2 regions of the Streptomyces sp. NPDC088730 genome follow, and region 2 is predicted to be linked to the other one. Evidence: riboswitches for the same ligand, from Rfam matches in the RefSeq annotation. Region 2 holds a riboswitch; the other holds the start of a gene.
What was found. A riboswitch is a leader RNA that binds a small molecule or an ion and turns the genes downstream of it on or off. The one in region 2 is predicted to bind cyclic di-AMP.
Positions count from the first base shown of each region.

Region 1: another riboswitch for cyclic di-AMP. It lies ahead of ACIP89_RS15530 (transglycosylase family protein); the one in region 2 lies ahead of ACIP89_RS27735 (peptidoglycan DD-metalloendopeptidase family protein).

Region 1 is NZ_JBIVLK010000004.1:94,376-98,025, reverse strand. It holds gene ACIP89_RS15540 (cytochrome P450) at 1-424, shown strand, start outside; gene ACIP89_RS15535 (transglycosylase family protein) at 531-1,505, shown strand; cyclic di-AMP (ydaO/yuaA leader) riboswitch at 1,855-2,026, shown strand; gene ACIP89_RS15530 (transglycosylase family protein) at 2,031-2,774, shown strand; gene eno (phosphopyruvate hydratase) at 3,082-3,650, shown strand, end outside.
Region 2 is NZ_JBIVLK010000011.1:110,990-114,639, reverse strand. It holds gene ACIP89_RS27750 (helix-turn-helix domain-containing protein) at 1-318, shown strand, start outside; gene ACIP89_RS27745 (DUF6126 family protein) at 362-538, shown strand; gene ACIP89_RS27740 (tyrosine-protein phosphatase) at 564-1,376, opposite strand; cyclic di-AMP (ydaO/yuaA leader) riboswitch at 1,788-1,978, shown strand; gene ACIP89_RS27735 (peptidoglycan DD-metalloendopeptidase family protein) at 1,982-2,932, shown strand; gene ACIP89_RS27730 (SGNH/GDSL hydrolase family protein) at 3,128-3,650, shown strand, end outside.

The DNA of each region.
Region 1 (3,650 bases), on a different contig from region 2:
CGAGGAACTGCTGCGGTTCGACGGTCCGGTGGAGCTGGCGACCTGGCGTTTCGCCACCGAGGCGCTGACGATCGGCGGGCAGCGGATCGCGGAGGGGGACCCCGTGCTCGTGGTGCTCGCCGCCGCGGACCGGGACCCCGAGCGGTTCGACGCTCCCGGCACGCTGGACCTCGCGCGGCGTGACAACCAGCACCTCGGCTACGGGCACGGCATCCACTACTGCCTGGGAGCACCGCTCGCCCGGCTGGAGGGACAGGCCGCGCTCGCCACGTTGCTGAAACGCCTTCCGGACCTGCGACTTGCGGGTGAAGCTGCCGATTTGCGCTGGCGCGGCGGGCTCATCATGCGCGGACTGCGGACGCTTCCGGTGGAGTTCACCCCCGGGTTCACCGGCAAGCAAAGTGACACTCTGTCAACTCTGTGACTTCGGCGTGATCTCCGCTGCATCGACTTGTGACACACGTTCGAGTCCCGCTAGGTTCACCGTTCGACTCACCAGTCACCTCGTCAGTCACACGGAAGGCATTCCCATGGGCTCCGCGAACGGCAGACACCGTCGCCCTCGGCAGGCACCCGCGATCATCGTCGCCGCAGGCGTGACCGGCTCGGCCATCGCCATCCCGCTGCTCGGCGCGGCCGGTGCGCACGCCGCCGACGCCTCGACCTGGGACCGGGTCGCGGAGTGCGAGAGCGGCGGCATGTGGAGTGCCGACCTCGGTAACGGCTTCTACGGCGGCCTGCAGTTCTCGCAGGAGGTCTGGAAGTCCTACGGCGGCGAGGCGTACGCCCCGCGTGCGGACCTCGCCAGCCGCTCGCAGCAGATCGCCGTGGCGGAGAAGGTGCTGGGTGATCAGGGGCCGAAGGCGTGGCCCAGTTGCGCCGTCATCTCCGGCCTCACCCCGGAGGGCTCCCTGCCGGGTGTCGACCCGGGCGTCGATCCGGCCGCCACCCCGTCCGCGGACCCGGCCGGGAGCGCGGACCCGGCCGAGGGTGCGGACCCGGCCGCGACGGCCGATCCGTCGGAGAGCGCGGACCCGGCGGACGGCGCGGCCGGGGACACCGCGAAGACCCCGTCGGACGACGCCGCGTCGGACCCGGCGGGCAAGGGCGGTGGGCCGGATGCCTCGGCCTCCCCGGACGCCACGCCCCCGGCGGCCGGCTCCTCCGGCGCGGGTGACCGGGCCGGCGGCCCGGACGGGTCCTCCCCGGCCGCGGAGGCGGGCGGCAGGCACCGCGGCGCGCCGGCCCCGGAGCGGACCGGTGACGGCCGGGACGCGGGTCGGCACGCCTCGCGCGGGGACGCGGACGGACGCGGCACGGGCGCGCCGGCCGCCGACGGCACGTACACCGTCCGGCCCGGCGACAGCCTCTGGGCGATCGCCGACGCGCAGGAGCTGCCCGGCGGCTGGACCGGGCTGTACGAGGCCAACAAGGCGGCCGTCGGCTCCGACCCCGACCTCATCCTCCCTGGCCAGCACCTCGATCTCGGCGTGAAGACCGGCTGAGACCGCCGGGCGCGGACGGTGGTGGAAGCAGGCGTGGAAGCCGCCGTGAAAACGGTCTGATCAACAGCTGAAGACACCTCGAACCTGGGGTACTTAAGAGGCCTATGTCCCACTTTTGACTAAGTGAGACATGGGTCTCTTCGCGTGAACCGGCGCGTCTTGTCCGGGAGGTCCTCCCGCATCCGCTCCGACCTGCGCAAACAGGTGTTAATCCTATGCAATTAAGGGCTGTTTATCCGGTATGTCCTTCTTTGAATGTAGGGGTTGGGTGTGTTTACGGTCAGAACCGCTCGCACCGCGGGCCCCGTCGACCGTCACGCCGAATCCTGCCGTCGGTCGAAGGGAACAGACGCGTAAAGCGCCGTAGGCAGGAGCGGGGGACCCAGGTAAGTGCCGGGCCCGATCGTCGCAAGACGCATCAGGACCGGCTTGGGGTTAAGTCGTGCGCTAGGACGTGCGACCGGGCAACTCACTTGGCCCGAACCCGACAGCTCACCTCGCAGGCGTCGGTGAGGAGAAGTCTCGATGCTGCTCAACAGCAAGGGCAACAAGCACCGCCGCCCGTCCAAGGCCGTCCGTATCGCCACGCTCGCCGGTGTGACCGGTGCCGCCATCGCCGTGCCCCTGATGGGTGCCACCGGCGCCTCCGCCGCCTCCGTCTCCACGTGGGACGCGGTCGCCCAGTGCGAGTCCGGCGGCAACTGGTCCATCAACACCGGCAACGGCTACTACGGCGGCCTGCAGTTCTCGCAGTCCAGCTGGGCCGCCGCCGGCGGTACGCAGTACGCGCCCCGTGCCGACCTGGCCAGCAAGGCCCAGCAGATCGCGGTCGCCGAGAAGCTCCTCGACATGCAGGGACCGGGCGCCTGGTCCTGCGCCGGTGCCGGCAACCTGAGCAACGACGGTGTCGACCCGGGCGTCGACACCGGCTCCAGCGCCCCCAAGGCGGAGGCCGCTCCCAAGCAGGAGTCCGCTCCGGCGCAGCAGGCCGAGCCGAAGAAGGCCGAGCGCACCGAGGCCCCGGCCACCAACCGCTCGGACCGCTCGACCGCCCCCGAGGCCGAGAAGAAGACCGTGACCACCCCGACCGGCGAGAAGGTCAAGAAGGGTGACGGCGAGTACAAGGTCGTCACCGGCGACTCGCTGAGCAAGATCGCGGCCGAGCACAAGGTCAAGGGCGGCTGGCAGAAGCTGTTCAAGCTCAACAAGGACATCGTCAAGGACGCCGACATGATCTTCCCGGGTCAGCAGCTCCACCTGGTGAAGTAGTCCGGCACTCTCCTCGCCGATCTCCCCGGCCCGGTTCGCGTCTTCCCCCCACGCGTGCCGGGCCGGGGTCCGTCGGTCGCCCGTCCGGCGGCCCGGTGGCCGGTGGATTGCCTGCCGACCGTTCAACTGTTGTCGTTACTGGTCAGTAAATTTCTGGCCTTTCATCCCGCTATCACCGCTCTTGGGTCCTTTTTCGTCCCAGGGGACGGGCGGGCGGCCGACTGATACGGCCGAGCCGGTTAGGCTCTTGTCGCAAGGCCAAAGCGACCCTGCACCACCTGCGTCATATCCCAGAAGGAGATGCCTCGTGCCGTCCATCGACGTCGTCGTAGCCCGGGAAATCCTCGACTCCCGGGGCAACCCCACGGTCGAGGTCGAGGTTGGCCTCGACGACGGCAGCACGGGCCGTGCTGCCGTTCCGTCCGGAGCCTCCACCGGTGCGTTCGAGGCCATTGAGCTTCGCGACGGTGACCCCAACCGCTACCACGGGAAGGGCGTCGAGAAGGCGGTCCTCGCCGTGATCGAGCAGATCGGCCCGGAGCTCGTCGGCTACGACGCGACCGAGCAGCGGCTGATCGACCAGGCCATGTTCGACCTGGACGCCACGGAGAACAAGGGCTCGCTCGGCGCCAACGCCATCCTCGGCGTCTCGCTCGCCGTCGCGCACGCCGCGTCCGAGGCCTCGGACCTGCCGCTGTTCCGCTACCTCGGTGGCCCGAACGCGCACCTGCTGCCCGTCCCGATGATGAACATCCTCAACGGTGGGTCGCACGCCGACTCCAACGTGGACATCCAGGAGTTCATGATCGCCCCGATCGGCGCGGAGTCCTTCTCCGAGGCCCTGCGCTGGGGCGCCGAGGTCTACCACACGCTGAA
Region 2 (3,650 bases):
TGGATGTACCAGCGGGCCGGCGGGTCCGGCCGGGCGATGCAGGCGCTGCGCGTCCGGGTGCCGTACGGCGCGCAGGGCGACCTGGTGCGCGTCCACCCCGGTGAGGAATGGCTCTACGTCCTGGCCGGGAATCTCCGGGTGACCCTCGGGGACACCGTGCACGACCTCGGCCCCGGCGACAGCGCGCACTTCGACTCGCTCACCCCGCACCGGATCGCGGCGCCGGAGCGCGAGGGCGCCGAGCTGCTCTTCGTTCACACCCTGCTGCAGAGCCCCGCCGCCGAGCTGTGCCTCGGCAGCGGGATCCACCGTCGCTGAGACGCCGTCCCGCCGGCCCGACCGGTCACCAGAGAGGACCGTCATGTCCGATTCCGAGAACTACGACCCGCTGACCCCGGCCAGGCGCAAGGAGCCCGACTCCCAGGAGCGCAAGATGCCGCGCGGGCTCGTCATCAGGCTGTTCGCCTACCTGGTGGCCGGGCACGTCGTCGCGGGCTTCCTCTACCTGCTGTTCGCGGTGGGTATGCACAACCAGTAGCCGGCGGCGCCCCCTCCGGGGTCCGTCAGGAGTCTTCGAGGAGCCGCTCGCGCAGCCGCTCCCGCGTACTGGGCGTGATCTTCAGCCCCTCGGAGAGGTAGCGGTCCGTGTCGCCCCAGGTCTCGTCGATGGTGGCGAAGGCCGCCGCGAGGTATTCGCTGTGGGCTCCGAAGAGCGGGCTGAGGAGCTCCATCACCTCGGGCGACATTCCGGCCGCGGAGGTGTCGCTGCGGCGCACCCGGTAGCGGCGGTGGGTGTCGTTGGACTTGAGGTAGTCGGCCTCGATCGTCTCGCGCCCGACGCCCACCGCGAGCAGCGAGATCGCGATGGAGAGCCCGGCCCGGTCCTTGCCCGCCGCGCAGTGCATCAGGGCCGGGACGCTGTCCTCGGCCAGGGCGTGCAGCACCTGGCTGTGCTCCGCGGTGCGGTCCAGGATGATCGAGCGGTAGGAGGCGACCATGCGGTCGGTCCCCTTGCCGCCGCCGAGGATTCCGCGCAGCTCGTCCATGTCGCCGTCGCGCACCATCCGCCAGAACTCGCTGCCGTCCGCCGGGTCGGTGAGCGGGATGTTCACATTGCGTACGCCGGGCAGCTCGACATCCGGTCCGTCCAGCTTGAGGTCGGCGGCGTTGCGGAAGTCGAAGACGGTGTGCAGGCCGAGGCCGCCGAGGAACGCCGTGTCCTCGGGCGTGGCGTCTGCCAGGTGACCACTGCGGAAGAGCCGCCCGTACCGCACCCTGCGGCCGTCGGAGGTGGGCAGTCCGCCCACGTCACGGAAGTTGCGGACCCCCGCCAGCTCGGGTTCCGTCGACGGGGTCTGCGGCAGCTGCTGCGTCACGGTCACTCCTGGGGGCTCTGCCGCCGACGCGTGTCGCCGACGGGTCCACTCCCGTGACGATACGACATCGGATACTCGGACAATCACCCCGGCGACGACCTTGGTCCTGCCCCTCGCGACGGCTCTCCGCGGGGCACCGGCGCGAACGATGAGCGCGACATGTCCGTATTGGGGCTTTTAGTCGAACATGCCCTGCTTATGCGGGAGATGGTCACCCGCTCGTGAGCGGGATCATATCCGTGACGGTGTGTGGCGGTGCTCCGGCTGGGTAATCCGGGCGCCAAGCGGAATGCCAAGATCCATAATCCACGGAGTGTGACCGGAATTCCGCGTCGAATTTCCGGTGCGGAATCCGGCGTGGAACCCGTGGCTTGTTTCCGCCGTCCTGGCTCGCTTACGTTCCATGTCAATCCGGATGGAACGCCTAATCCTGCCGCCGTCCGGAATTCCGCACCCACTCACCGTGTGGCAGGAGCGGGGGACCCAGGTAAGCCGCCGACCGGAGTGATCCGGCCGGCTCGGGGTGAAGTCGCGCCAGACGCAGCCGGGCATCTCCAGCCCGAACCCGACAGCTCACCTCGTAGGCGCCGGAGAGGAAATTCTTCATGCCCATCCCGGGTAAGCACCGCCGTCCCAAGTCCAGCACCATCGCCCGCGGCGTCGTCGTCGCGAGCGCCGGCGGAGCCGTCATCGCGCTTCCGCTGCTCGGCGCCACCGGTGCCAACGCCGCGGAGCAGGCCGCTCCCGCCACCGCGAAGTCGGCCGCCGCCACGCACGCCACCCCGGCCAAGCCGGTCGCGGACAAGCAGTCCGGCACCACGACGTACTCCGTGGTCTCCGGCGACTACCTGTCGAAGATCGCCGCAGAGCACAAGGTCAAGGGCGGCTGGGAGAAGCTGTACCAGGACAACCGCAAGGTCGTCGGCGACAACCCGAGCCTGATCCTCCCGGGCATGAAGCTGACCCTCGGCGGCAAGGCCTGGGGCCACGCCCCGGCCACCGGCTCGCACACCTCCGCGGGTGCCACCACCCCGTCGAAGGCCCCCTCGAAGGCTCCGGCCGAGACCGGGTCGAAGGCGCCCGCGGCCGCCGGCACCGCGTCCTCCTCCGGCACCCAGGCGTCCAACACGTCGGCGGAGCAGGGCAGCGCGTCCGGCTACGTCCACCCGGTCCCCGGCAACCACACCACCGCCTACCGCGCCTCCGGCGCCAGCTGGTCCAGCGGCAGCCACACCGGTATCGACTTCCCCGTCTCCACCGGCACCAGCGTGAAGGCGATCACCTCCGGCACCGTCGTCACCGCGGGCTGGGGCGGCGCGTACGGCAACGAGGTCGTCATCAAGCACGCCGACGGCCACTACTCGCAGTACGGCCACATGTCCTCGCTCTCCGTCTCGGCGGGCCAGACCGTGACCGCGGGCCAGCAGGTCGGCCTCTCCGGCGCCACCGGCAACGCCACCGGCCCGCACCTCCACTTCGAGGTCCGCACGGGCCCGGCGTACGGCTCTGACATCGACCCGATCGCCTACCTGGCGTCGCACGGGATCAACGTCTGATCCGGGCGGCAGCGGTCCGGTGACGGACCTGAGCAATGCAGAGGGGCGGTGCGCGGCGGCGCACCGCCCCTCTGCATTGGGGTGACCGTCCTTATTCCCCCTTTACCAAAACCTGACCGGGTGGTCTATCTCACCACCCGTCAAGCCCATATTACGGTCGCGTAGGTCACAATCGGCGGTGCAGGATATGCCCTTGTGGCAGACGATTCGAGAAACATCCGACAGGGCGTCATCAACCGGCAGGGCGCCATCGAGTCGTACGCGGCGATTGGCGACAGTTTCACCGAAGGAGTCGGTGACCCGGGCCCGAACGGGACATTCGTCGGCTGGGCCGACCGGTTCGCGGTAATCCTCGCGGACCAGCTCCCCGACCCGGAAACGGCGCAGGCCGGCACAGCCGCCGCGCACGGACACTTCCGGTACGCCAATCTCGCCGTACGAGGACGCCTCCTCGACCAGATAGTCGCGGAGCAGGTACCGCGCGCCCAGCAGCTCGCCCCCGACCTGGTGAGCTTCTGCGCGGGCGGCAACGACATCATCCGGCCGGGCACCGACCCCGACGACGTGGCCGAGCGCTTCGAGCGCGCGGTCGCCGAGCTGACCCGGTCGGTCGGCACCGTCATGGTCACCACCGGCTTCGACACCCGCGGCGTTCCGGTGCTCCGCCATCTGCGCGGCAAGATCGCCACCTACACCGCCCACGTGCGGTCCATCGCGG